DNA from 4 places in the Streptomyces sp. NPDC097595 genome. Region 3 is predicted to be linked to each of the others. Evidence: riboswitches for the same ligand, from Rfam matches in the RefSeq annotation. Region 3 holds a riboswitch; each other region holds the start of a gene.

Region 1 (6,921 bases), on a different contig from region 3:
GGCGCCGGCATGGGCATGCCCTACTTCTCCACCGACACCACCGCCGCCCAGCGAGCCCTGGAGATCGACGCCGAGGCGCTGCTCATGGGGAAGAACGGCGTGGACGGGGTCTACGACTCCGACCCGAAGACCAACCCCGCCGCGGTCAAGTTCGACGCGCTGGAGTACAGCGAGGTGCTCGCCCGCGACCTCAAGGTCGCCGACGCCACCGCCATCACGCTCTGCCGCGACAACGCACTGCCGATCCTCGTCTTCGAGCTCACCGCAGCGGGCAATATCGCCCGCGCGGTCAAGGGTGAGAAGATCGGCACGCTCGTGAGCGACCAGGACACCCGCGCCTGACCACCGGCGCGTCCACCGGTGAGGCCCGGTGGAACAGGGGCGCGGGACCGCCCCGGAAGATGGACAACGGCCTGCCGGTCGGACACCGTGCAGGTGAGGACGCGACGCAGGACCCGCCGGGCCCGCCGGGCCCGTTCAAGACACGCAGGAGCACGTGGTGATCGAAGAAACCCTCCTTGAGGCCGAGGAGAAGATGGAGAAGGCCGTCGTCGTCGCGAAAGAGGACTTCGCCGCGATCCGTACCGGCCGTGCGCACCCGGCGATGTTCAACAAGATCGTCGCCGACTACTACGGTGCGCCGACCCCGATCAACCAGCTGGCCTCGTTCTCGGTGCCCGAGCCCCGTATGGCCGTCGTGACGCCGTTCGACAAGACCGCGCTGCGCAACATCGAGCAGGCCATCCGCGACTCGGACCTGGGCGTCAACCCGAGCAACGACGGCAATATCATCCGGGTCAACTTCCCGGAGCTGACCGAGGAGCGTCGCCGCGACTACATCAAGGTCGCGAAGACGAAGGCCGAGGACTCCAAGATCTCGATCCGCGCCGTCCGTCGCAAGGCCAAGGAAGCGCTCGACAAGCTGGTCAAGGACAAGGAGTCCGGCGAGGACGAGGTGCGCCGCGCCGAGAAGGAGCTCGACGACACCACCGCGAAGTACGTCGCGCAGGTGGACGAGCTGCTGAAGCACAAGGAAGCCGAGCTGCTCGAAGTCTGATGAACGACTCTTCCTGGGGCGCTCCGCAGGGCGCCGGCCAATGGGTCGCGCCGGAGATGCAGGGCGCTGCGGCGGGTCCTGCCTACGATGTGCATGACGCCCAGCAGACTCGGCCCATGCCCATCGTGCCGGACGTTCCCGACGCAGGTAGAGACGCTGAAGACCGTGATCACCGGGACCAGGGGGCCGGACGCCTGAGCGGCGGCCCCCTGTTCCGCGACGAGAAGCCGCAGGAGCCCATGCCGACCGCGCCGCCGCCCCCGCCCCCGCCGCCGCAGAAGAAGCGCGCGGGCCGGGACCTGGGAGCCGCCATAGGGGTCGGCCTGGGGCTCGGTGCCCTGGTCGTCGTCTCGCTCTTCGTCGTCAAGGCCGTCTTCGTCGGCGTCATCGTGCTCGCCGTCGTGGTCGGCCTGTGGGAGCTCACCTCCCGGCTGGAGGAGCGCAAGGGCATCAAGGCGTCCCTCGTGCCGCTCGCCGTCGGCGGCGCCGCCATGGTGATCGCCGGGTACGCGCGCGGGGCCGAGGGTGCCTGGATCGCCATGGCCCTGACCGCCCTGGCGGTGCTCGTCTGGCGGATGGCCCAGCCGCCCGAGGACTACCTCAGGGACGTCACGGCGGGCATCTTCGCCGCGTTCTACGTGCCCTTCCTGGCCACCTTCGTCGCCATGCTCCTGAAGGCCGACGACGGCCCGCAGCGGGTGCTGACCTTCCTGCTGCTGACCGTGGTCAGCGACACGGGGGCGTACGCGGTCGGCTGGCGGTTCGGCAAGCACAAGCTGGCGCCGCGCATCAGCCCCGGCAAGACGCGCGAGGGCCTGTTCGGGGCGGTCACCTTCGCCATGGTGGCCGGTGCGCTGTGCATGCAGTTCCTGATCGACGACGGTTCCTGGTGGCAGGGGCTGCTGCTGGGCCTCGCGGTCGCGGCCAGCGCCACCCTGGGCGACCTGGGCGAGTCCATGATCAAGCGGGACCTGGGCATCAAGGACATGGGCACGCTGCTCCCGGGCCACGGCGGGATCATGGACCGGCTGGACTCGCTGCTGCCGACCGCCCCGGTGGTCTGGCTGCTGCTGGTGCTGTTCGTCGGCTCCGGCTGAGACCGGACCGCACACATGGCTGAGGGGCCACCGCTCACGAGCGGTGGCCCCTCAGCCATGTGGTGTCAGCCGCGCTCGCGCAGTGCCGTCCGCATGCCGCGGTTCAACGCCAGCGACCGGCGGCGCATCCACAGGATCCAGACGCAGAACGCCGCCATGAACAAGGCGAAGGCCAGCGGGAACAGCAGAGAGCCCCCGGTGGTGGCGGCGAGTACGCACATGGCGACGACGATCAGGCCCATGAACCCCATCCAGAACGGGAGCCACCGCTTCCCTCGTTCCATCTTCCCCAGATGCTCGTCGACCAGTCGCCGCATCACGGCCCGTTCCTCGGGGTCGTTCGGCACCTCACGGTGGCGGATCTTGCGGTCGAGGCCGGCGATGGCACCCGGGGACGCGCCCGTCGCCCGGCTCGTGCGCCTCCGCTGGAGGGCCATGGCCACCATCACGACGACGGTGTAGACGGCGGCCTGGACCAGCCACATGGCCGGGGGGTCGTCGTGGCGTAACAGCGCGTTCAGGCCCACGCCGAGTCCGAAGACCACCAGGCCCTGCCCGATCAGGCTGTCGTTGAACCAGTGTTTGACGGTGTGCACGGCACCTACCTCCTGCGGCGGCTGCTGCGGAACTCCCTGTATTGACCCGGTTACCCCGTGAGCCGCCCCTCACCGCGACGCACCGGGACAGCTCCGCGCGTCTGCCACACTGGAAGAACCATGCCTAAGCCCGGAGAACTCACTTTCGTCGCGCCCCGCGGAGCCAAGAAGCCGCCGCGGCATCTCGCCGACCTCACGCCCGCCGAGCGCAGGGAGGCCGTCGCCGCGATCGGCGAGAAGCCGTTCCGCGCCCAGCAGCTCTCGCAGCACTACTTCGCGCGGTACGCGCACGACCCGGCCGAGTGGACCAACATCCCGGCCGGATCGCGGGACAAGCTCGCCGAAGCGATGTTCCCCGACCTGATGTCCGTCGTCCGGCACATCAGCTGCGACGACGACACCACCCGTAAGACCCTCTGGAAGCTGCACGACGGGACGCTGGTCGAGTCCGTCCTGATGCGCTACCCGGAGCGGGTCACGATGTGCATCTCCTCACAGGCCGGCTGCGGGATGAACTGCCCGTTCTGCGCGACCGGGCAGGCCGGTCTCGACCGCAATCTGTCGACCGCGGAGATCGTCCACCAGATCGTGGACGGCATGCGCGCGCTGCGCGACGGCGAGGTCCCGGGCGGGCCCGCCCGGCTCTCCAACATCGTGTTCATGGGCATGGGCGAGCCGCTGGCCAACTACAACCGCGTCGTCGGCGCGATCCGCCGGCTGACCGACCCCGAGCCCGACGGCCTCGGCCTCTCGCAGCGCGGGATCACCGTCTCCACCGTCGGCCTGGTGCCCGCGATGCTGCGGTTCGCCGACGAGGGGTTCAAGTGCCGCCTCGCGGTCTCGCTGCACGCCCCGGACGACGAGCTGCGCGACACCCTCGTGCCGGTCAACACCCGGTGGAAGGTGCGCGAGGTGCTGGACGCCGCGTGGGAGTACGCGGAGAAGTCGGGCCGCCGCATCTCCATCGAGTACGCCCTGATCCGCGACATCAACGACCAGGCGTGGCGCGGCGACCTGCTGGGCCGCCTCCTCAAGGGCAAGCGCGTCCACGTCAACCTGATCCCGCTCAACCCGACGCCCGGCTCCAAGTGGACCGCCTCGCGGCCCGAGGACGAGCGGGCGTTCGTGGAGGCCATCGCGAGCCACGGCGTCCCGGTCACCGTCCGCGACACCCGGGGCCAGGAGATCGACGGCGCCTGCGGGCAGCTGGCGGCCTCCGAGCGCTGAAAGCGGGCCCGGACCACGGCCGAAAACGGCCGTGTAGCCTGGGGCCGAAATCAACTTCATATTCCGACAGGGGAGCGCCACAGCGCTGAGAGTGCGGCACCAAGGACAGGTTGGCCGCAGACCCTCTGAACCTCGCCCGGGTCATTCCGGGTAGGAAGTTCGGACCTTACTCAAGCTGTTGCGCCCTGCCCGCTTCCGGCTCCGGCCGGTGTGCGGGCGGGGCCGCGTCTCTTCCTGGTCACTCCAGGAGGAATCACACATGAGCACCACCCAGAAGGCCGCGGTGGCGGCCGTCGCCGCCGCGCTCGGCGTCACCGCGCTGGCCGGCTGCGGAAGTTCCGACGACTCGGCTTCCGGTTCCGGTTCGACCAAGGGCACCGGCTCCAAGACCGTCACGCTGGTCAGCCACGACTCCTTCAACGCCTCCAAGGACGTCCTGAAGGAGTTCACCCGGGAGACCGGCTACACCGTCAAGGTCCTCAAGAGCGGGGACGCGGGCGCCGCCCTGAACCAGGAGATCCTGACCAAGGGCTCCCCGCGCGGCGACGTGTTCTTCGGCGTCGACAACACCCTGCTCTCGCGCGCCCTGGACAACGGCCTGTTCACCCCGTACGAGGCCAAGGGCCTGGACCGGGTCCCGGCCGATGTCCAGCTGGACGCGGACAAGCACCGGGTCACCCCGGTCGACACCGGTGACATCTGCGTCAACTACGACAAGAAGTACTTCGCCGACAAGAAGCTCGCGCCGCCGAAGACCTTCGCGGACCTGGCGAAGCCCGCGTACAAGGACCTGCTGGTCACCGAGAACGCCGCGACCTCCTCGCCCGGACTCGGCTTCCTCCTCGGCACCGTCTCCGCCTTCGGCGAGGACGGCTACCAGGACTACTGGAAGAAGCTGAAGGACAACGGCGTCAAGGTCGTGGACGGCTGGGAGCAGGCGTACAACGAGGAGTTCTCCGGCTCGGCCGGCGGCAGGAAGGCCAAGGCCGACCGCCCGCTCGTGGTCAGCTACGCCTCCAGCCCGCCCGTCGAGGTGCTTTACGCGGACCCGCAGCCGAAGACCGCCCCGACCGGGGTCGCCACCGGGACGTGCTTCCGCCAGATCGAGTTCGCCGGTCTGCTGGACGGCGCGAAGAACGAGGCGGGTGGCAAGGCCCTGCTGGACTTCCTCATCGGGAAGAAGTTCCAGGAGGACATGCCGCTCACCATGTTCGTCAGCCCGGTCGCGAAGGACGCGAAGGTGCCCGAGCTCTTCACCAAGTTCGGTGCCACCGCCGAGAAGCCGGCGACCGTCGCCCCGGACGCCATCGCCAAGAACCGTGAGCAGTGGGTCCAGTCATGGTCCTCGCTCGTAGTGAAGTAGCGAAGACTCCCGTACGCGGACCGGGCGCGCGCGGGAGATCCGCACGCGCCCGGGCCCGGCGCGGGACCGCGGTGCGGCTCGGCCTGATGGCCGTGCCCGTCGCGTTCTTCGCCGTGTTCTTCGCCTACCCGGTCGCCGCGATCGTGGGCCGGGGGCTCAAGGCGGACGGCGTCTGGCAGTTCGGCCGGTTCGGCGAGGTGCTGGCCCGGCCGGAGATCCTGGACGTCCTGTGGTTCACGCTGTGGCAGGCGCTCGCCTCGACCGCGCTGACCCTGCTGATCGCGCTGCCCGGCGCGTATGTCTTCGCCCGGTTCGAGTTTCCCGGCAAGCAGGTGCTGCGGGCCGTGGTCACGGTGCCGTTCGTGCTGCCGACCGTCGTCGTGGGCACCGCGTTCCTCGCGCTGCTCGGCCGCGGCGGGCTGCTGGACGAGCTGTGGGGCGTACGGCTCGACACCACTGTGTGGGCGATCCTGCTGGCGCACGTCTTCTTCAACTACGCGGTCGTCGTCCGCACCGTCGGCGGGCTCTGGGCGCAGCTCGACCCGCGCCAGGAGGAGGCCGCCCGGGTGCTGGGCGCGAGCCGGTTCACCGCCTGGCGCCGTGTCACGCTGCCCGCGCTCGCCCCGGCCGTGGCCGCCGCCGCGCTGATGGTTTTCCTCTTCACCTTCACCTCCTTCGGGGTCGTACAGATCCTCGGCGGTCCCGGATTCTCCACGCTGGAGGTGGAGATCTACCGGCAGACCGCGCAGCTGCTCGCCCTGCCCACGGCCGCGGTGCTGACGCTCGTGCAGTTCGCCGCCGTCGGCGCGATCCTCGCCGTGCACGCCTGGACCGTACGCCGCAGGGAGCGCGCGCTGAAGCTGGTCGACCCGGCGGTGACCGCGCGCAGGCCGCAGGGGGCCGGGCAGTGGACGCTGCTCGCCGGGGTCCTGCTGAGCGTGCTGCTGCTGGTCCTGCTGCCGCTCGCGGTACTCGTGGAACGCTCGCTCGGCGGTTCCGGTCTCGCCTACTACCGCGCGCTGACCTCGGCGGACGCCAACAGCGGTACGTTCCTGGTGGCGCCGATCGAGGCCATCGGCAACTCCCTGCGCTACGCCCTCGTCGCGACGCTGATCGCCCTCGTCGTCGGAGGGCTCGCCGCCGCCGCGCTGACCCGGCGGGCGGGCCGGCTCGTCCGGGGCTTCGACGCGCTGCTGATGCTGCCGCTCGGGGTCTCGGCGGTCACCGTCGGCTTCGGCTTCCTGATCACCCTGGACAAGCCGCCGCTGGACCTCCGTACCTCCTGGATCCTGGTGCCGCTCGCCCAGGCGCTGGTCGGGGTGCCCTTCGTCGTACGGACCATGCTGCCGGTCCTGCGCGCGGTGGACGCACGGCTGCGGGAGGCGGCGGCGGTGCTCGGGGCCTCGCCGCTGCGGGCCTGGCGCGAGGTGGACTTCCCGCTCGTACGGCGGGCTCTGCTGGTCGCCGCCGGGTTCGCGTTCGCCGTGTCGCTGGGCGAGTTCGGTGCGACCGTGTTCATCGCGCGGCCCGACAATCCGACGCTGCCGGTGGCCGTGGCGCGGCTGCTCGGCCGGTCCGGGG
Region 2 (6,921 bases), on a different contig from region 3:
CGTCGCCGCACCCGGGGAACGCCTTCCCCGAGGGCGGGACGCCGGAGGGGTACACCCCGACGGCGCGCGATCTTCCCGTCATCAGCGTCGACGAACCCGCCCAGGTGCAGCCCGTGCCAGAACCGCGCCCCGCCGCCGCTCCGGGCCTCGGCCCCCTCTACGTGGTCGGTGACGTCCACGGCTACCTGGACGAGCTGATCGCGGCCCTCGCCGAGCAGGGTCTGATCGACTCCGAAGGCCGCTGGGCGGCGGGCAACGCGCGCCTCTGGTTCCTCGGCGACTTCACCGACCGGGGCCCCGACGGCATCGGCGTCATCGACCTCGTCATGCGGCTCTCCGCCGAGGCCGCGGCCGCCGGCGGATACTGCAAGGCCCTGATGGGCAACCACGAGCTGCTGCTCATCGGCGCCAAGCGGTTCGGCGACACCCCGGTGAACTCCGGCGCGGGAACGGCCACCTTCCAGGCGGCCTGGCTGCTCAACGGCGGGCAGAAGACGGACATGGAGCGCCTTCAGGACGTCCACCTCCAGTGGATGTCCCGGCTCGACGCCGTCGTCGAGGAGGACGGGCACCTCCTGATGCACTCGGACACGACGGCGTACCTCGACTACGGCTCCACCATCGAGGACGTCAACGACACGGTGCACGCCATCCTCACGCGTAACGACGCCGACGAGTGCTGGGACCTGTTCCGCAAGCTCACCAAGCGGTTCGCCTTCCGCGACGACTCGGGCGCCCAGGCCGTCCAGGAACTGATGGCGGCCTACGGCGGCCGGCGCGTCGTCCATGGCCACAGCCCCATCCCGTACCTGACCGGCGAGGTCGGCTCCGAGGACAGCGAGGACGGTGCCGGGCCGCAGGTCGACGGGCCGCATGTGTACGCGGACGGGCTCGCCATCGCCATGGACGGCGGGGTGACCATGGCCGGAAAGCTACTGGTCGTCCAACTCCCCCTGCATGACTGACGCCCTGCGGGGAAGACGCATCCCGAGCTGACCACGCCGAGTGCAGGGGCCAATTCCGGAAACCCTCTGTCACCCCGTGCCGTGCGCGCTCTACCATCGGCCTATCAGTAAGCAGGCTCTCCTCCGTTTCCGCCCAAACTGCCCGGACCCAGCGGGCACACAGGCCCGACGGAGCATCGGGGGATGCAGATGAACAGCGCTCCGCACCTGCTGACCGAGGACCGGCCCGAGTACGAACGGCTCCTCGACGACGCACTGCGTCACGCACACGAACGACCGGAACTGGCCGCCGTCGGCGAACGCCTCAACGCCGTCCAGCTGCGCACCATGGCGCTGGCGGCCGTCGCCCTGATCACTGCCACGGCCGCCGCGGAGTACGTGCAGTACGTGAAGGTCCGCGACGAAGCACGCGCCACCGCCCGGGACACGGCCTCCGGCGCAGCGCCGGACGGCCTCGGCCAGTCGGGGGCCGGCATAGGAGCGGTCGTCACCGTTCTGGCGCCAATGCTGGCGGGTACGGCGGCGGCCATATTCCTGCTGGTCGGCTACCTCCTGAAGATGCTGGAGCCGCCACCGGCGTTCGCCGGCCCCATGGTGGACGCCGGCTGGTTCTTCGCCGCCGTCACGGCCGCCGCCATCTTCGTCGCCGCCATCGGCCTGCTCATCGCCGCCCTGCGCAACGGCTCGACGTCCCTGTCCGCGCGGGAAGCCCGCGAACAGCTGCCCGACGACGTGGCCCGCGCCAAGGACGCCTGGCGGCAGGCGCTGCTGGAGCGGGGCATCGTGCCCTTCCTGCGCGACGCCCTCGCCGAGCCCGCCGCCGGTCCCGCGGTCCCCGCCCCGCACCGCCCGACGGGCCGCCTCCCCAAGATCGGCTACAGCAGGCCCGACTTCGCCGGCCCGGACGAGGGCCCGGCCGCGGCGCCCCGCCCCACGTACAGCAGCCCGGACTTCACCAGCCCCGACTTCGGCGGTCCCGAGCACGAACTGGACTGACCGCCACGGCTCCGGCACCAGGCGCCGGAGCCGTGCGCGACCGGTCCCGTAGCAGGTCAGTCGGCCAACGGCAGATAGACCCGGTTCCCGCCCGCCGCGAATTCACGCGACTTGCCGAGCATCCCCTCGGCGATCTCCTCGGCCGTCGCCTCCGCGCTCTCCGCGCCGCCGAACTGCTCGCTGATGCTGTGGCTGATCTTCATCGAACAGAACTTCGGACCGCACATCGAGCAGAAGTGCGCCGTCTTCGCGGGCTCGGCGGGCAGGGTCTCGTCGTGGAACTCCCGCGCCGTGTCCGGGTCGAGCGCCAGGTTGAACTGGTCCTCCCAGCGGAATTCGAACCGCGCGTCCGACAGCGCGTCGTCCCACTCCTGCGCCCCCGGGTGCCCCTTGGCCAGGTCGGCCGCGTGGGCCGCGATCTTGTACGTGATGACCCCGGTCTTCACATCGTCCCGGTTCGGCAGCCCCAGGTGCTCCTTGGGCGTCACGTAGCAGAGCATCGCCGTCCCCCACCAGGCGATCATCGCGGCCCCGATACCCGAGGTGATGTGGTCGTACGCCGGCGCGATGTCGGTGGTCAGCGGGCCGAGCGTGTAGAACGGCGCCTCCTCGCAGATCTCCTGCTGAAGGTCGATGTTCTCCTTGATCTTGTGCATCGGGACGTGTCCCGGCCCCTCGATCATGGTCTGCACGCCGAACCGCTTGGCGACCGTGTTCAGTTCGCCGAGCGTGCGCAGTTCGGCGAACTGGGCCTCGTCGTTGGCGTCCGCGATCGACCCGGGGCGCAGCCCGTCGCCCAGTGAGTACGTCACGTCGTACGCCGCGAGGATCTCGCAGAGCTCCTCGAATTGCTCGTACAGGAACGACTCCTTGTGGTGCGCCAGGCACCACGCCGCCATGATCGAGCCGCCCCGGGAGACGATGCCGGTCTTGCGCCGCGCGGTCAGCGGCACGTACGGCAGGCGTACGCCGGCGTGCACCGTCATGTAGTCCACGCCCTGCTCGGCCTGCTCGATGACGGTGTCCTTGTAGATCTCCCAGGTCAGTTCCTCCGCCCGCCCGTCGACCTTCTCAAGGGCCTGGTAGAGGGGGACGGTTCCGATCGGTACGGGTGAATTGCGAAGAACCCACTCACGGGTGGTGTGGATGTTGCGGCCGGTGGAAAGGTCCATGACCGTGTCCGCACCCCACCGGGTCGCCCACGTCATCTTGTCCACCTCCTCCTCGATGGAGGACGTCACCGCGGAGTTGCCGATGTTGGCATTGACCTTCACCAGGAACCGCTTTCCGATGATCATCGGCTCGGTCTCCGGGTGGTTGACGTTGGCGGGCAGCACCGCGCGACCGGCCGCGATCTCCTCGCGCACCACCTCCGCCGGCACGTTCTCGCGGACCGCGACGTACTCCATCTCCGGGGTGATCTCGCCCCTGCGGGCGTACGCGAGCTGGGTGACGGGCCGTCCGTCCCGGCTCCGCCGCGGGCGGCGCGGGCGGCCGGGGAACACCGCGTCCAGATTGCGCAGCCCGCCCCGTGGCGAGGTGTGCTTGAGCCCGTCGTCCTCGGGACGGGCGGGGCGGCCCGCGTACTCCTCGGTGTCGCTGCGGGCGATGATCCAGTTCTCCCGGAGCGGTGCGAGGCCGCGCCGGACGTCGGTCCCGACCGCGGGGTCGGTGTACGGCCCGGACGTGTCGTACAGCGTCACGTCCTTGCCGTTGGTCAGGTGCACCTGGCGGACCGGCACCCGGATGTCGGGGCGCGGCCCCTGGACGTATCCCTTGTGCCAGCCGATGGACTTCCCGGCCTCGTCGCCCTGATTGGAGGCAGGCGTGCGTGTGTCCGATGTGGTCATGAGACCTACTCCCTACGCCGGCATTACCCGGTAACAGGTTCGGCGGTCGGCGCAGCGTCTCCCGTACGGTCGTACGGCGGTCAGCGCCCTCTCAGCCCGGTGCTCCGAGCTCCCGCGTGTGCAAAGGTGCCACCACGCTAGCCCCCGGACGGGTGAGCTGAACAGAGGGCCCCTTCCTTCTTGCGATGATCGGCCGGTGACGCCCCCTCATCGCGACCCAGAACCGCAGGGCCATCAGCACACGCACAGCCATGGCCCGGCCGCACCCGTCTCCACCCATCTGCGCAAGGTGATCGCCGCCGTGCTGATCCCCTTCGCGGCCGCCGTACTCGTCGGCCTCGTGGCGCTCTGGCCGAATGGTGCGCCTGGGCACGAACGGACCGGTGTCGGTTTCGACCGGCAGACCCAGCAGGGAAAGGTGGTGAGCGTCGTCAAGGTCGACTGCAAGGACGTGAACGCCGCCCAGCTTCCCGTCAGCGGCGAGACCCAACCCCCCGAGGACGGACCGGCGTCCGGCGGCCGCTGCGAGAAGGCCACCGTCGAGGTCACCACCGGCCCCGACTCGGGGCGCCGGTTCGTCGAGGTCGTCCAGCCGGACGCGCCGAGGCAACTGCGGGAGGGCCAGGGGGTGGTGGTGGCGTACGCCCCCGACGCGCCCCATGACCTCCAGTACTCCGTGACGGACGTGAACCGGAAGTTCCCCCTGTATCTGCTGGCCGGGATCTTCGCCCTCGCGGTGGTGCTCGTGGGCAGGATGCGCGGGGTCATGGCCCTGGTGGCGCTCGCCCTGTCGTTCGCCGTACTGACCCTGTTCATCCTTCCGGCCATACTGCAGGGCTCGAATCCGCTGCTGGTGGCGGTCGTCGGGGCCGGAGCGATCATGCTGATCGCGCTCTACATCTGCCACGGGTTGACCGCCCGCACCTCCGTCGCCGTCATCGGCACCCTGATCTCACTGCTGCTGATCGGGCTGCTCGGCTCGCTCTTCATCGGCTGGGCGAGCCTGAGCGGGAACACCGACGACAACACCGGCCTCATCCACGGCCTGTATCCGCACATCGACATGAGCGGACTGCTGCTGGCCGGCGTCATCATCGGCTCCCTGGGAGTGCTCGACGACGTCACGGTCACCCAGACCTCGGCGGTCTGGGAGCTGCGCCAGGCGAACCCCACCATGACTGCGAAGCAGCTCTACCGGGCAGGGATCAGAATCGGCCGCGATCACATCGCCTCCGTGGTCAACACCCTGGTGCTCGCCTATGCGGGCGCCGCGCTGCCCCTCCTGCTGCTGTTCACGGTCGCGCAGAGCAGTGTGGGGACGGTCGCCAACAGCGAGCTGGTGGCGGAGGAGATCGTGCGCACTCTCGTCGGCTCGATCGGACTGGTCGCCTCCGTGCCGGTGACGACAGCGCTCGCGGCGCTGGTCGTCTCCGCGGACCGCACGGGGGTCGGCGCGGAAGCCGGGGCTTCGGCACCCGTGCGGAGCGGCAGGGGCCGGCGACGGCGGGCGAGGCCGTGACCGGAACACACAGCGTGATTCACCCGATCGGCAGGTGTCGTGTTCGAGTGGCAAGACGGCTCCCGAGCCGTAAACCACATCAGCCCGCGTTCTGCTCTTCGGCCAGAATGCGCCCCAGCGCCTCCTCCAGATTGCCGTCGAAGTCACCCAGCGTGCACTCCTGCCCGAGCGGCACCAGCTTGTCCGTACGGTCGAGGAAGGCGACAAGAGGTGCCGTGCCCGCCCGGAAGAGCGCACGGTCGGCACCCACCTGCAGCCGGATGTGGACATCACACAGCCCCTCGGGCTCGGTCGGCGCGATGTGGACATCCCCGTCACCACTGGGGCTGTTGAGGCCGTCGAGCAGCAGCTCACGGCCGAAGGCCCAGGTGACGGGGGCGTCGCCGGGCAGATGGAAGGTCATCCGGATCGCGTACGGATCGCACACTTCGTACCGGAGCTCCACCGGGATACGGAATGAGAGCTCCTCGGAGACGAGGAAGCTCATCATGACCTCAGCTTGAACCGACTCGCGCATCGTTCAACCCCGCAGTAGATGAATCTGGCCAGGAATGATCCCCCATGGCCCTATTGACGCCATCGTGGTGCACGCGATAGCAGATCACAAGGAGTGATTTTTCAGATACTGATAGAGAACACGAACGAACGCAAGAGGCTCGACACTTCACCGCGTAGCCGTTCGACTGCGGGCAGCAACCGATCCTCCTCGTGGAGGGGTACCGAAATGGCCATCGCGGCAGCGGTGAATCCGGCCGTGATCGGGATGGCCGCGCAGACGGTCCCGAGCGCGTACTCCTGGCGCTCGATGACCGGTTCCGTACGCTCCAGGGACCGCAGCCGGGCGAGGAACGCCGCACGGTCGCGCACCGAGTACCGGGTCAGCGGGCGCACCGGGTGCCGGTCCAGGTGGTCCTCGCGGGCCTTCTCGTCCAGCCGGCTCAGCAGACACTGGCCGATCGCGTGCGCGTGCCCGGTCTCGCGGAACGCCGCCCACTCGTCGACCGCCGGCCGCTCGGGGGTGTCCGCCACGGCGAGGAGCTCGATCTCGCCCTCGCGGTAGATGGCGCAGTACACCGGGGCTCCGACGATGTCCCGCCAGCGGCCCAGGGAACGGGCCATGACGCTGCGCCGGCTCTGAGCGGCGCGGTCGCCCATCAGCCGTTCGGCGGCGGCGCCGAAGCGGAAGACGCCGTTCTCCCGGCGCAGATATCCCTCGTGGGTCAGGGTCCGCAGCAGGTGGTAGGCGGTGGGAAGGGGAAGCCCCGCTTCCCTCGCGAGCTGTTTGGCCGGCGCCCCGTCGCGATGGGTGCCCACAGCCTCCAGCAGCCTCAGCGCCCGCTGCACCGACCCGATGAGCGTCGGAACAGCCGTACTCGATGCCGTGGTCAACGGTCACCCCCAGGCATGGTGACGGGCGGTCAGCCCGCCCGTGGGGGCCGCCCCCACAGGTCTGCCGGGGACCTGGGGGGCCGGAGGCCGGATCCCGTACAAACCACTGGTCGGGGTGGTGACTTACGGTGTTTTCCCAGGTGGCGGCAGAGGAGTGTCACTGTATCGGCCGCCCTGTGACCGGGTGCCGATTCGCCTTCCC
Region 3 (6,921 bases):
ACCTGGTCGAGGTTGTCCGCGTCGATGCCCCCGATGGCGAACCAGGGGCGGGCGGGGGCGAGCGAGGCGGCGTAGCGGACGAGGTCCAGGCCGGGCGCGTGGCGGCCGGGCTTGGTGGGGGTGGGCCAGCAGGGGCCGGTGCAGAAGTAGTCCACGCCGGGCTCAGCGACGGCGGCGTCGACCTCCGCCTCGGCGTGCGTGGAGCGGCCGATGACCGGCTCGGCGCCGATGATCGCGCGGGCCGCCGGCACCGGCAGGTCGCCCTGGCCCAGGTGCAGCACGTCGGAGCCGATGGCGTGGGCCACGTCCGCCCGGTCGTTGACGGCGAGGAGCTTGCCGTGCCGCTTGCAGGCGTCCGCGAGGACGGCGAGGTGGTCCAGCTCCTCGCCGGCCTCCATGCCCTTGTCGCGGAGCTGGACGATGTCCACCCCGCCGGCGAGGACCGCGTCGAGGAAGTCGGGCAGGTCCCCCTGGCGCCTGCGGGCGTCCGTGCACAGGTAGAGCCGGGCGTCGGACAGCTGGGTGCGAGGCGTGGACATGGTGCGGTTCCCCCCGGGGACGGTGGCGGCGGATCGGTGGTGCGGCGCGGGGAAGCGGGCCGCCCGCTCGCGCGGTGCGGCCCGCTTCCCGGTGCGGTCAGACGGCGAGCGCCTGGGCGCGGCGCTTCACCTCCGTGCCGCGATTCTCACTCAGTGCCTGCGCGGGCGTGCCCGGCAGGGACGGGTCGGGGGTGAAGAGCCATTCGAGCATCTCCTCGTCGGAGTAGCCGTCGTCCTTCAGGAGGGTCAGGGTCCCGGAGAGGCCCTTGACCACCTTGTCGCCGTCGATGAAGGCGGCGGGCACCTGAAGTGCCCGGTTCTCCCCACGGCGTACGGCGATGAGCTGGCCCTCCTTGACCAGCTGCCGCACACGCGTCACCTCGACATCGAGCATTTCCGCGATGTCGGGCAGGTAGAGCCAGGCAGGGACGAGTGCATCGGTCTTTGCGTCAATCTCGGTCACGGGACAAGCCTGCCATCCCGGACTGACAGCCGAAACCCGGACTCGGCTCTTCAGGGACGCGTGGACGGCCCGAGCGTCGCCGACTTCAGCGGTACGGAGGGGTCCCCGGCCCGGTCCGCGTCGAGCAGGGCACCCGCCTCGATGAGCCGGCGCCCCTGCGCCAGGTCGCGCGGGCGGCTCACCGCGAGCACCGCGACCAGGGCGCCGTCGCGCAGCCAGCACACCGACCAGGCGGGCCCGGCCGGGTCGCCGCGCCACAGCAGGGTGTCCGCGTCCGCGTGGTGCCCGGCGTACTGCACGAAGCGGCCGAACTGCTCGGACCAGAAGTAGGGCACGGGGTCGTACGGCGGGATGTCGGCGTCCTCCGCCGCGATGTGGGCGGCGGCGGTCCTGGGCCCCTGGAGGGCGTTGTCCCAGTGGTGGACGACCAGGCGGGTGCCGTAGCGGGCCGAGGGGAAGGAGGCGCAGTCGCCGACCGCGTACACATCGGGGAGCGAGGTGCGCAGCGCCGCGTCGGCGGTCACCGAGCCCTCGGGCCCGAGGGCGATGCCGGAGCCGGCGAGCCAGCCGGTGGCGGGGCGGGCGCCGATGCCGACGACGACCGCGCCGGCCGGGAGGGTCCGCCCGTCGGCGAGGACCACCGTGCCGGGCTCGACGCGGGCGACCCGGGCGCCGGTGAGGAGCCGGGCGCCGCTCTCTTCGTACCAGGCGGCCATCGGGGCGGCGACCTGGGCGGGCAGCGCTCCGGCCAGGGGGCGGTCGGCGGCCTCCACGACGGTGACCTCGCAGCCGGCGGCGCGGGCGGCGGTGGCGAACTCGGCGCCGATCCAGCCGGCGCCGACGACCACGACGGGGTGCCCGGCCTCCAGGACGGGCCGCAGCCGGGCCGCGTCGTCGAGGGTGCGCAGCAGATGGACGCCGGGGACGCCGTCGGAGCCGGGCAGGGCGACGGGTTCGGCGCCGGTGGCGAGGACCAGGACGTCGTAGGGGACCGGGCCCTCGGAGGTGTCGAGTTCGTGGGCGCCGGCGCGGACCCCGGTGACCTCGCAGCCCAGGCGCAGGGCGATGTCCAGCCCCTCGAAGTCGATGTCGAAGGCGGACTCCTCGGCCTTGCCCAGCAGCACCGCCTTGGACAGCGGGGGCCGGTCGTAGGGCTGGTGCGGTTCGGCGCCGATCAGGGTGACGGGGCCGGTGAAGCCCTGTTCCCGCAGGGCGACGGCGGTCTGCACGCCCGCCATGCCCGCGCCCGCGACGACGACCCGGCGTTCCGTCCGCTCTGCCCGCTGCTGCTCGCTCACCTGTCCACCTTACGTAGCTGACGAGCCATCAGGAAAGGGCGCCCCCTCCCCCGGCCCTCCCTACCCGGTCCGCCGGGCGGGGTTTAGGGTGGCCACCGTAAGACACGCGGGAGCCCGGACGCACCGGGCTGAGAGGGAGGCTGGGCGGCCTCCGACCGTACGAACCTGATCCGGGTCATGCCGGCGAAGGGAGGGGCTGGACGCCAATGCGCACCCATCCCACCGAAGGGTCCGACGTCCTCGTCATCGGGGGCGGCATCATCGGCCTGGTGACCGCCTGGCGGGCCGCGCGGCGCGGTCTGGCCGTCGCGCTCGCCGACCCCGAGCCGGGCGGCGGAGCGGCCCGGGTCGCGGCCGGAATGCTGGCCGCCGTCACCGAGCTGCACTACGGCGAGGAGACGCTGCTCGCGCTCAACCTCGCCTCCGCCCGGGACTATCCGGAGTTCACGGCCGAGCTGGAGGAGGCGAGCGGGCAGGACATCGGCTTCCGGGCCTGCGGCACCCTGGCCGTCGCGCTCGACGCCGACGACCGCGCCCACCTGCGCGAACTCCACGAGCTGCAACGCCGCTCGGGCCTGGACTCGGAGTGGCTGACCGGGCGCGAGTGCCGCCGCCTGGAACCGATGCTCGCCCCGGGCGTGCGCGGCGGCCTCCGGGTGGACGGCGACCACCAGGTCGATCCGCGCCGCCTCGCCGCCGCGCTGCTCACCGCCTGCGAACGGGCCGGAGTGGTCTTCCACCGCCGCCGTGCCGACCGCCTCTCCGTGGTCGCGGACCGGGCCGTGGGCGCCGTGCTCGACGACGGTACGGAGGTGGCCGCCGGCCAGGTCGTGCTCGCCGGGGGCAGCCTCAGCGGCCGGCTCGCCGGGGTCCCCGCCCACGTCCTGCCGCCGGTGCGCCCGGTCAAGGGCCAGGTGCTGCGCCTCACCGTGCCCCCGGCGTACGCCCCCTTCCTCTCGCGCACCGTGCGCGCGGTGGTCCGGGGCAGCCACGTCTATCTCGTACCGCGCGAGAACGGCGAGCTGGTCGTCGGCGCCACCACCGAGGAGATGGGCTGGGACACCACCGTCACGGCGGGCGGCGTCTACGAGCTGCTGCGCGACGCCCACGAGCTGGTGCCCGGCATCACCGAGCTGCCGCTCACCGAGACCCGCGCCGGTCTGCGCCCCGCCTCCCCCGACAACGCCCCGCTGCTCGGCCGCACCGCGCTGCCCGGCCTCCACCTCGCCACCGGCCACGGCCGCAACGGCGTGCTGCTCACCCCTGTCACCGGGGACGCCATGGCGTCGCTGCTGGCCGACGGCGAGCTGCCCGAGGCGGCCCGCCCCTTCTCCCCCGGCCGGTTCGCCCCGGTCCCCGCACCCCAGGAGCAGCCCGCATGACCGAGCCCACCCCGCTCACCGTGTCCGTGAACGGCGCCCCGGCCGCCGTCGCGCCGGGCACCACCCTGGAGGCCCTCGTCGCGACGCTGACCGACGCGACGGCGGGGGTGGCCGCCGCGCTCAACGAGACCGTGGTGCCGCGCGGCCAGTGGCCCGCCGCCGCGCTCGCCGACGGCGACCGGGTCGAGGTCCTGACCGCGGTCCAGGGAGGCTGACGATGTCCGACGACCTGTTCACCCTCGGCGGCAGCGAGTTCACCTCGCGGCTGATCATGGGCACCGGCGGGGCGCCCAGCCTCGACGTGCTGGAGCGGTCGCTGATCGCGTCCGGCACCGAGCTGACCACCGTCGCGATGCGCCGCCTCGACCCGACCGTGCAGGGCTCGGTGCTCTCCGTGCTGCGGAAGCTGTCCATCCGGGTGCTGCCGAACACCGCCGGCTGCTACACCGCCGGGGAGGCCGTGCTCACCGCCCGGCTGGCCCGGGAGGCGCTGGGCACGGACTGGGTGAAGCTGGAGGTGGTGGCCGACGAGCGGACGCTGCTGCCCGACCCGGTCGAGCTGCTGGACGCCGCCGAGATCCTGGTGGACGACGGCTTCACCGTGCTGCCGTACACCAACGACGACCCGGTCCTGGCCCGGAAGCTGGAGGACGTGGGGTGCGCGGCGGTCATGCCGCTCGGCTCCCCCATCGGCTCGGGCCTGGGCATCCGCAACCCGCACAACTTCCAGCTGATCACCGAGCGGGCCGGGGTCCCGGTGATCCTGGACGCCGGCGCCGGGACCGCCTCGGACGCGGCGCTCGCGATGGAGCTGGGGTGCTCCGCTGTGATGCTCGCCTCAGCGGTGACCCGGGCCCAGGAGCCGGAGCTGATGGCCGCCGCGATGCGGCACGCGGTGGAGGGCGGACGGCTCGCGTACCGGGCCGGGCGCATCCCGCGCCGCCACTTCGCGGAGGCGTCCTCGCCGACGGCCGGGCGGGCGGTGCTCGATCCGGAGCGGCCGGCATTCTGACCCGCGCCTGTCACGGCTCGGCTGCAGTACTGCCCCGGGTTCGCTCCACCGCGGCGGGCCTGTCCGCGGCGGCTCGTAGACTCGCATGGTGGATACGACCCTCCAGGACCCCCTCGTCGGGCAGCTGCTCGACGGCCGCTACCGCGTCGATGCCCGCATCGCCGTGGGCGGCATGGCCACGGTCTACCGGGCCATGGACATGCGGCTCGACCGGGTGCTCGCCCTCAAGGTGATGCACCCGGCGCTGGCGACCGACGCCTCATTCGTCGAGCGCTTCATCCGCGAGGCCAAGTCCGTGGCGCATCTCGCCCACCCCAATGTGGTCGGGGTCTTCGACCAGGGCGCCCAGGGGCAGTACGTCTACCTCGCCATGGAGTACGTCGCCGGCTGCACGCTGCGCGATGTGCTGAGCGAGCGCGGCGCGCTCGCGCCCCGGGCCGCGCTGGACATCCTGGAATCGGTCCTCGCCGCCCTCGGCGCGGCGCACCGCGCGGGCTTCGTGCACCGCGACATGAAGCCGGAGAACGTGCTGATCGGGGACGACGGCCGGGTCAAGGTCGCCGACTTCGGCCTGGTCCGGGCCGTGGGCTCGGTGACGAACACCACCGGGACGATCCTCGGCACCGTCTCGTACCTGGCCCCGGAGCAGATCGAGCACGGCACGGCGGACACCCGCGCCGATGTGTACGCCTGCGGGGTCGTGCTGTACGAGATGCTGACCGGCGCCAAGCCGCGTGACGGGGAGTCCCCCGCCCAGGTCATCTACCAGCATCTGCACGAGGACGTGCCGCCCCCGTCCGCCGTGGTCCCCGGTCTGGCGCCCGAGCTGGACGCGCTGGTGGCGGGCGCGACCGCCCGGGACCCGGAGGCCCGCCCGTTCGACGCGGTGGCGCTCCTTGCCGTGGCCCGCCGGGCGCGCGCCGCCCTCACGGACGCGCAGCTCGACGCCGTACCGCCGCAGGCCCGGCCGGAGCCCGCCCCGGGCGGTGCGGCGGCGGGGTCCGACGCGCGGACGACGGTGATCCCCCGGGTGCTGCCGCAGGACCTGGGCACCGCCCACCACACCAGCCGGCTGGAGATGCCCCCGCCCGCGCCCCCGCAGCATCCGCGCCCGCCGCGCCGGAGGGGGCCGCTCGGCAGCCCCCGGCGCGGGCTGCTCGCGGCGGTCCTGGCGGTGCTCGTCGTCCTGGGCGTCGGCGGCGGCGTCTGGTACATCAACTCCGGGCAGTTCACGAAGGTCCCCTCGCTGCTGGGCCAGACCGAGAAGGCGGCCGGGAAGCGGCTCTCCGACGCGGGCCTGGAGCTGAAGGGCGTGAAGCGGGCCTTCAGCGACACCGTCGACCGGGGCAAGGTGATCAGCAGCGACCCCGAGTCCGGCGCCCGGATCAGGGGCAACGGCTCGGTCTCGCTCGTCGTCTCGCGCGGCCCCGAGATCATCCAGGTGCCCGATGTCGCGGGCGACCGGCTCGCCGAAGCCAAGCAGCGGCTGACGAAGGCGGGCCTGCTCCCGGGCCTCGTCACCAAGGAGTTCGACGACGACGTGGCGGCCGGCGAGGTGGTGCGCACGGACCCCGAGGCGGGCACCGAGCGCCACCCGGACTCGGCGGTCGCGATCGTCGTCTCCAAGGGCAGCCGCGTCGACGTCCCCGATGTCACCGGGCTCTCCGTCGACGACGCCACCGGCACGCTGGCCGACGAGGGCCTGAAGGTGAAGGTGAAGCCCGGCCGGGTGCACTCGCCGGAGGACGAGGGCGACGTCGCCGCGCAGTCACCGGAGGAGGGCGACGAGGCGGCCGAGGGCGACACCGTGACGCTGACGGTCTCCGCCGGGCCGCGCATGATCGACGTGCCGGATGTGGTCGGCAAGGACGTGGACGACGCCGAGGACGAGCTGAAGGCCGCGGGCTTCGAGGTCAAGGTCGACCGCGGCTTCCTCTCCTTCAGCGACAAGGTCTCCAGCCAGTCCGTGGACGGCGGCGACCGGGCCCCCGAGGGCAGCACCATCACCATCAAGACCAAGGGACTGTAGAGATCCGTATGCGCAACCCAGTCGGCGGCCATGTACCGGTGGCCGGCGGCCTCGCCAAGGTCGGCCTCCCCTACGCCCGCGAGATGGGCGCCGAGGCCGTCCAGGTCTTCGTCGCCAACCCGCGCGGCTGGGCCACCCCGGCCGGCAACCCGGCGCAGGACGAGCTGTTCCGCGAGCAGTGCGCCGCCGAGTCGATAC
Region 4 (6,921 bases), on a different contig from region 3:
CCACAAACTGGCCACGGCCTGCGGCGCGGAAGGACTGGCCGCCCGCGCCCAGCAGGCACGCGCGTCGATCCGGTCCACCGAGTGAGGTAATGTTTTCCCTGCAGCCGCCACCCGGCGAGACCGGGCAAGCGGCAGCGGGACGTGGCGCAGCTTGGTAGCGCACTTGACTGGGGGTCAAGGGGTCGCAGGTTCAAATCCTGTCGTCCCGACTGGATGCAGTCGCAGATCAGGGCCGGTTTCGGAATCTTCCGAGACCGGCCCTTGATCGTTGTTCGGCCCCGGACCCGGCGTTTTCGCGCCGAGAGCCCGGGTACGCGGTCGCAGACAGAGGACCGAGGCACTCCGGCGAAGGAGTGCGACCGAACAAGAGGAGTAGCCATGCTCAAGGCGATTGCAGATGTGTTCCGTTCCATCGGCGGCGCCATAGCGACGGTGGTCACGCTTCCCTTCCGGGCCGTCGCGCGCCTCTTCAGCGGTGCGTCGAGCACCGCCCACGGTCACCACTGAGCGCACGCCGACGTCGCCAGGGGCACCCGAAGGGCGGTTCCGGAGAGATCCGGAACCGCCCTTCGGCATGTCCGGGGGCCGCTGTCACCGTTCTCGGCCGATCACGCGCGGCAATGGTCTGCCGCAGGGGCTTGCGAGGGGCGGACGAAGTAATGAATCATCATTCAGAGCTTCGCCCGGGCCGGTGCGCCGAGCAGGTGCGCCGTGCGGGACCGGCGACAGCGTTTCCCAGGAGAGAGGCCGGAAACCCACATGGCTGAGCGACGCATGTACTCAGGGACCGCCAGGTCGATCGCGGCCTGCTGCGCGTCCGGTGTCCTCGCGGCCCTGCTTGCCGCGACACCGTCCGCGGCGGCGGGCCACGGAGGCGGCGTTCCCGAAGGGCCGCGCGGCGAAGGCTTTTACCACGCGTCCCGCGGGCTGGTGGAGCACGGACGGCACGGCACGCTCATCCGGGCGCAGCGCCTGACCGGGGTCGCGGCCTTCGCGGGCGCCGACAACTGGCGTGTGCTGTACCGCTCGGTGACCCCGCAGGGCAGGGCGGTGGCCGTCTCCGGCACGGTCGCGATCCCGCACGGGCGGCCCCCGGCGGGCGGCCGGCCGGTGCTCTCCTGGCTGCACGGCACCACGGGCGTGGCGGACGCCTGCGCCCCATCGCGGGACACCGCGAACGGCCCGGCGCACGACTATCTCCAGGCGATGCAGGACACCGTGGCCCCCTGGGTGGCACGCGGATACGCGGTGACCCGGACCGACTACCAGGGCCTGGGCACCGACGGCACGCACAGCTACCTCGTCGGCGAGGCGGAGGCCCGGGCCGCCGCCGACCTGACCCGTGCCGCGCACCAGCTCTCCCGCCACCTGAGCAACGAGTGGGTGGCGTACGGCCATTCACAGGGCGGGCACGCCGCGGTCTTCGCCGCCGACCTCGCCAACCGCTGGACGCCGGAACTGCGGCTCATCGGGGCGGCCGCGCTGGCGCCCGGTTCGCAGCTCAGCAAGGCCGTGCCGGCGCTGCGCGAGCAGCCGCTCGCCGGGGTGAGCGACTTCTTCCCGCTGATCGTCCGCGGCGCGCAGACCGTTCGCCCCGTGCCGGACAAGGACATCTTCACGCCGAAGGCCTTGGCGGTGGCCGGTGACGCGGACCGGCTGTGCAGCGCGCAGCTCCGCGACCCGGGCTCCTGGGGCTCGTTGAAGAGCGACGAGATCTTCCGCAAGGACGCCGACCTCTCCTCCCTCGACAAGGTGCTCGCCGACAACGAGCCGGGCCTGCTGTCCCCGCGCGTCCCCGTGCTGCTCGCCCAGGGCGGCAAGGACACCGTCATCCAGCCCGCCTGGACCGCCGCCCTGGACAAGCAACTGCGGGCGAACGGCGTCCACGTCACCTCGTACACCTACCCCGGGTCCGACCACCGCGGAGTCCTGTCGGCGTCCCTGCCGGACGTCACCCGCTGGATCGACCGCCTCTTCGCCCGGCCGCGACGGTGAGCGGGAACTTGGCATCGCGCGCACCCTTTCCTGGCAACCCGCGCAGACCTTCACGGGTGCCCCGAAGGAGGCGCCGACCGGGGGACCGGCAGGCCCGCGTCCGCGCCGCGCCACGCACTTGAGCTGTCGCGGAGCTGTCACATACCCGATCTATTGTGTCCCTCGCGCCGCGTCGGACCCGGGGGAGGAGACGACGCGCGGGCGCACATGACGAGGGGGGTCTTGCATGTCGAACGCGAAGTCGGATCGGAAGAACCCGGCACCGGATGCCACGGCGGCGGCCCGCGCACAACTGGGCGCGGAGATGCGGAGGATCAAGGAGGGGGCTCAGCTCAGCTTCGGCGGGCTGGCCGACCGTACGCACTACAGCCGATCCTCGTGGGAGAGGTTCCTCAACGGCAAGCAGCTGCCGACCCCCGTGGCGGTCGAGCAGTTGGCGGCGGTGGCGGGCACCCCGCCGGAACCGCTGCTCGACCTGCTGGCCAGAGCCGGCGCGCCGGTCGCGGCAGGGCGGGACCGGGCCACGGACGCGCCCACCGCCGCCGGTGACACGGCCGCCGAGGCGCGGACGCCGGGCGAGCGGCCCGGGGTGTCGTGGCGGCGGCGCTGCGCGGTGATCGGGTACATCGCGGCGGGCGCCCTGATGGGCTCGGTGGCGACCGGGCTGCTCTCCCCGTACCTCGCGGGAGCGGACCAGGGCCCGGATGCCGCCACGACCCGTACCGAGAGCAAGAAGGCGAGCGGACAGGGCGCGGACCTCGTGCCCGGCGCGGGCGACATCAAGGTCAAGTGCACGTCGGCCACCTGCTGGCGCAACGACCCCCAGGCCATGGAGTGCCAGTGGGACGCCAAGACCGCCAAGAGCACCTATCTGCGCGGGATGCAGATCGAACTCCGTTACAGCGCCGCCTGCCAGGCGGTCTGGGGCCGGATCGAGGGCGGCGCCGTCGGCGACAAGGTGATCATCAAGGACGCCCGGGGGATGGAGCTGGACGCCTTCATCCGCTTCGAGCACGACTCGTACACCAAGATGCTCGGAGTCTCCAAGGAGGCGCCGCTCGACTCCATGAGCGTGTGCGGGGAGATCCCGTCGGAGAAGCAGATGCAGTGCGCGCCGACCGGAACGGCCAGGATGCCCTGACGAACGGGGCGCCGGGACCGGCGGACTGCCGCCGGTCCCGGGCCCGTTGAAGGGACCTCGGTACCTACGGGGGCAACCCGGCTTGTTTCCGGGAGCCCCGCGAGGGAGTCAGCGGACCCGGCGCATCCGCAGCGGCGCGTACACCGCGAGCGCCACGAGGAACGCCACCCCGTACGCCAGGTCCGCCCCGTGCAGCGCCTCGGCCACCGGGCCCACGTACAGGCCGGTGCTCATGAACGGGACCGCCGCCGCGAAGGCCACGGCGAACGCGGCGAGCGCCGGCCACCACGGGCGCGACCGGGCGTGCTCGGCCGCGAGGTCGACGGGGGCGCCGCGCCGGGCCCGGGCGCGGACCAGCCAGTCCACGGACACGATCGCCACGAAGCCGGGGATCCAGTAGCCGACGAGCAGCAGCACGTTCTGGAAGCGGGCCGTCGTGTCCGCCGCGTGCATCCACAGCACCAGCGGGAACCCCAGGGCGGCGGCGAGCGCCGCGGCCACCGGACGCGGCAGGCGTACCCCCATGGTCTGCAACGCGAGCGAACCGCTGTAGTCGTTCATCGCGTTGCTGCACAGCGCGGCCAGCGCCACCGCCAGCAGCCCGAACGCCCCGAGCGCGCCCCCGCCGAGCAGTGAGTCGATGCCGCGCGCGGTCTGGTCCGTGAAGACCGACGCACCCCACAGCCCGATCGTCTGGACCGCCACGAAGGAGGCGCTGATCCCGCCCAGCGTGCACCAGAACATGCGCGTCCGGGACGTCCCGCTCGGAAGATAGCGGCTGAAGTCGCTCGCGTACGGCGCCCAGGACAGCGCCAGGCTCAGGGCGATGGTGCAGGTCAGGACGAACGCCCCGGCCCGGTCCGCGCCGTGCACGGCCGAGGTGGTCACCGGGTCCACCCCGTTCAGGAGCTTCGTGGCGAGCACCGCGAAGGCGGCGGCCAGGGCGAACGTCATCACGGTCTGGAGCCGGTGGATCACCTCGTAACCCAGCACCCCGAGCGCACCCTGCGCGGCCATCATGACCAGGACCCCCAGCCAGAACGGCCAGCCGCACAGCTGCGCCAGCGCGTCCCCGCCGAAGAGGCCGATCAGGGCGTCCCAGGCGATGGACGACAGCCATTGCAAGGCGCCCGGCAGCACCACGCCCGGCCCGAACGCCAGCCGGGCGAGCGGAAGTTGCCCCGATCCGGTGCGACTGCCCCAGGTGCCCAGATACGCGGTGGGCGCGGCGCCGACGAGGGTGCCGAGCACGACGGCGGCGAGCGCGGTCGCGAAGTCCAGGCCGAGCGCGATGCCGACGGTGCCGGTGAAGACGCCGGTCATGGTCAGATTGGGCGCGAACCAGACGGTGAACAGCCGGCCCGCCCCGCCGTAACGGCGGTCCGCGGGGACCGGGGCTATCCCGTTCGCCTCGATGCGCAGATCGCCGGGGGCGGTGGGCATGCGCCCGCCGAAGGCGGCGCGCTCGTCCTGGGCATACGGCAACGACATGAAGACATCCCTCCGCCAGTGCTAACTGGTTCAGGTTCGACGGGTGTGATCTCAGCCCCGTGCGGGGCACCCCGTGTCCGGTGTGGCGGCCAGGATAGCGCCGGCCCGTCCGATGTCTTCGCAGGGGTCAGCTGAAGAGCTTCGCCACGAACGCGTGGAGGTTGTCGACGGTGCGCGCGATCTGCTCCTCCGTGGTCAGGCTCTCCTTGAACCGGGCCCCGGAGTCCACCTTCTTCTTGCCGCGCACATACAGCGAGCAGGCCAGATCGGTGCACATGTACAGGCCGACCGAATTGCCGTCGCGCCCGGCCGGACCGGTCTTGCGGGCGGTCATCAGGGAGACCCCGCTGCCCGGGTGCGTGGTCAGGCAGAGCGAGCACATGCTCCGGTGCAGGAAGCCGCGCTGCTGCGACGGGAAGCGCAGCGAGATCCCGGCGGGCTCGCCCTCGTGCTCGGTGACGATGTAGCTGCGTCCCGGCGCGGACAGGTCGCGCCAGCCGAGGAAGTCGAGGTCGTCCCACGGCAGCTCCTCGAAATCACGGGGGAGCGGCAGACGCTTGGCTTCCCCCTTGGAGCAATTCACGAACGATGAGCGGATGTCCTGCTCGGTCAGGGCCTTCATACCCACGAAGCTAACTCTGCCTATGGCCCCTAGGCAAACGATTAATTCAGTTAGGGGACCACCTGGGGCTCATTGGGTGCGAGGATGAGCCGGTGCACGGGCGGATGCGGGATGCCGAGGTCCGGGCGCCAGGTCGCGAGGATCTGCGCGGACGGGTCGAAGAGCGGCGAGGGGAGCGCGTCGAGCGTGGTCCACTCCCAGGTGCTGATGAGGTGCGGCTCGGTCACCCGCGCCGTGCCGGTGTCCACGCGCACCAGGGCGGCCATCGTCACGCGGTTGATCCCGCCGAGGGCGTCGTGCAGCATCGCGAAGACGGTGACCTCGTCCTCGGGGACCGTCAGCCCGGTCTCCTCGCGCAGTTCCCGTACGGCCGCCGCCGCGACGGACTCCGGCACCGGGTCGACCTTGCCGCCGGGCAGCTCCCAGGTGCCGCTGTGGTGCCGGCCGAGCAGGATCCGGCCCTGCGCGTCCTGCACGATCACCCCGACCCCCAGCGCGGCCTGGGCCTGGGGCGGCCGGGTGTTACGGGACGGGGCGAGGGGGTTCTCGGCGGCCATGGTGCTCCTCTGAAGGGGGCGGGACGGTGGGCGTTGAGGAGCCTACGGGGATGCCGCGTCCGCCCACCGCCGTCATACCGCCAGCCGCAGCGAGGTCTCCGAGACCCCGAGCCGTACGCTCTGCCCCCACGTCAGCTCCAGCGCGTCCGCCTCCATCCCGTCGCCGAACACCACCACTCGGTCCGACTCCACGGTCAGCCGCAGCCCCTGACCGGGCCCCAGCTCGCCCGAGACGAACGACGTGCCGGTCGACGGCGAGGGCCACGCCTCCCGGACGAACCAGAGCAGTCGGGGATCGGCGGGCCCGGGCAGCGGCAGGGCGCTGTGGCGCTCCTGCCAGAGCGAGCGCAGCCAGCCGGTCGCCCCGGTGCCGGTGCCGACCAGGACGCCGGAGGACGCCTGCGGCTCGGCGGGGGAGTCCGCGGTGTCGGGTCCGAGCCGGTAGCGGGCCGTCTGGTGGCCGGGCGGGCCGAGGTAGACCTCGTTCAGGGCGAGCAGCCGCTGTGTGTCATCCGCCACCGCCTCCACCATCGTCAGCGCGTCGGCCCGCCCGCCCGGCGCCACGGCCGCCCGCATCAGCGCCGCCGCGTCGGCCGGGCGGTGGCGCACCAGGACGCCGGGGTTGCGGCCCGGATCGGTGTCGATGCCGACGACCGGCTGGCCGGAGAGGTACTTCGCGGCGTTGGCGACCAGGCCGTCCTGCCCGACGACCACCACCACGTCCTCGGGCGCGAACAGGAACCGGTCCAGGTCGGCCCGCTCCACCCGGCAGTGCCGCCAGGTGAGCGGAACGGCCGCCGCCACATCCGCCAGGGCCTGCCGGGTCCGCTCGTGCCGGCGGGCCACCTCCTCGATGGACCGGCCCCGCGCGCCCAGGACGAACGCGGCCTGGCCGTGCGTGCCGTGGCGGGCGAGCAGCTCCTCGTACTCCGTGGTGCGGTGGACGAGGACCGCCCGCGGGGCCAGGCTCACGCCCCGGCCTCCGGCCGGCCCAGCCTGCTGAGCAGGCCCGTGAGCACGTCCGGCGACAGGGTGAGGCTGTCGATGTGCGGCAGATTCTCGGCGAGCCGGGTGGCCGCCAGCGCGTGCAGCGTCGCCGCCTCCACCTCGCCGTG

What was found. Region 3 has a riboswitch for thiamine pyrophosphate ahead of thiO (glycine oxidase ThiO). Riboswitches for the same ligand answer to the same signal wherever they lie in the genome.
Region 1: it holds a riboswitch for thiamine pyrophosphate, as region 3 does, so the genes downstream of both, ACIQZN_RS04610 (thiamine ABC transporter substrate binding subunit) here and thiO (glycine oxidase ThiO) in region 3, are expected to answer to the same signal.
Region 2: it holds a riboswitch for thiamine pyrophosphate, as region 3 does, so the genes downstream of both, thiC (phosphomethylpyrimidine synthase ThiC) here and thiO (glycine oxidase ThiO) in region 3, are expected to answer to the same signal.
Region 4: it holds a riboswitch for thiamine pyrophosphate, as region 3 does, so the genes downstream of both, ACIQZN_RS01450 (purine-cytosine permease family protein) here and thiO (glycine oxidase ThiO) in region 3, are expected to answer to the same signal.

Annotation. Positions count from the first base shown of each region.
Region 1 covers NZ_JBIWCN010000002.1:429,017-435,937, forward strand. Annotated here, with positions in the region: gene pyrH (UMP kinase) at 1-342, shown strand, start outside; gene frr (ribosome recycling factor) at 500-1,057, shown strand; gene ACIQZN_RS04595 (phosphatidate cytidylyltransferase) at 1,057-2,154, shown strand; gene ACIQZN_RS04600 (hypothetical protein) at 2,220-2,750, opposite strand; gene rlmN (23S rRNA (adenine(2503)-C(2))-methyltransferase RlmN) at 2,871-3,977, shown strand; TPP riboswitch at 4,036-4,152, shown strand; gene ACIQZN_RS04610 (thiamine ABC transporter substrate binding subunit) at 4,237-5,340, shown strand; gene ACIQZN_RS04615 (ABC transporter permease) at 5,427-6,921, shown strand, end outside.
Region 2 covers NZ_JBIWCN010000020.1:92,534-99,454, reverse strand. Annotated here, with positions in the region: gene ACIQZN_RS27540 (metallophosphoesterase) at 1-965, shown strand, start outside; gene ACIQZN_RS27535 (hypothetical protein) at 1,149-1,961, shown strand; gene thiC (phosphomethylpyrimidine synthase ThiC) at 2,018-3,811, opposite strand; TPP riboswitch at 3,804-3,937, opposite strand; gene ACIQZN_RS27525 (YibE/F family protein) at 4,008-5,330, shown strand; gene ACIQZN_RS27520 (SsgA family sporulation/cell division regulator) at 5,410-5,847, opposite strand; gene ACIQZN_RS27515 (IclR family transcriptional regulator) at 5,949-6,719, opposite strand.
Region 3 covers NZ_JBIWCN010000006.1:275,430-282,350, reverse strand. Annotated here, with positions in the region: gene thiE (thiamine phosphate synthase) at 1-539, opposite strand, end outside; gene ACIQZN_RS12720 (Rv2175c family DNA-binding protein) at 637-1,002, opposite strand; gene ACIQZN_RS12715 (NAD(P)/FAD-dependent oxidoreductase) at 1,053-2,300, opposite strand; TPP riboswitch at 2,397-2,509, shown strand; gene thiO (glycine oxidase ThiO) at 2,507-3,682, shown strand; gene thiS (sulfur carrier protein ThiS) at 3,679-3,897, shown strand; gene ACIQZN_RS12700 (thiazole synthase) at 3,900-4,694, shown strand; gene pknB (Stk1 family PASTA domain-containing Ser/Thr kinase) at 4,783-6,723, shown strand; gene ACIQZN_RS12690 (deoxyribonuclease IV) at 6,732-6,921, shown strand, end outside.
Region 4 covers NZ_JBIWCN010000001.1:326,116-333,036, forward strand. Annotated here, with positions in the region: gene ACIQZN_RS01425 (ATP-binding protein) at 1-85, shown strand, start outside; tRNA gene ACIQZN_RS01430 (tRNA-Pro) at 136-209, shown strand; gene ACIQZN_RS01435 (LPFR motif small protein) at 379-507, shown strand; gene ACIQZN_RS01440 (lipase family protein) at 760-1,995, shown strand; gene ACIQZN_RS01445 (helix-turn-helix domain-containing protein) at 2,222-3,136, shown strand; gene ACIQZN_RS01450 (purine-cytosine permease family protein) at 3,245-4,627, opposite strand; TPP riboswitch at 4,618-4,711, opposite strand; gene ACIQZN_RS01455 (FBP domain-containing protein) at 4,755-5,249, opposite strand; gene ACIQZN_RS01460 (NUDIX hydrolase) at 5,300-5,806, opposite strand; gene ACIQZN_RS01465 (hypothetical protein) at 5,879-6,778, opposite strand; gene ACIQZN_RS01470 (SPFH domain-containing protein) at 6,775-6,921, opposite strand, start outside.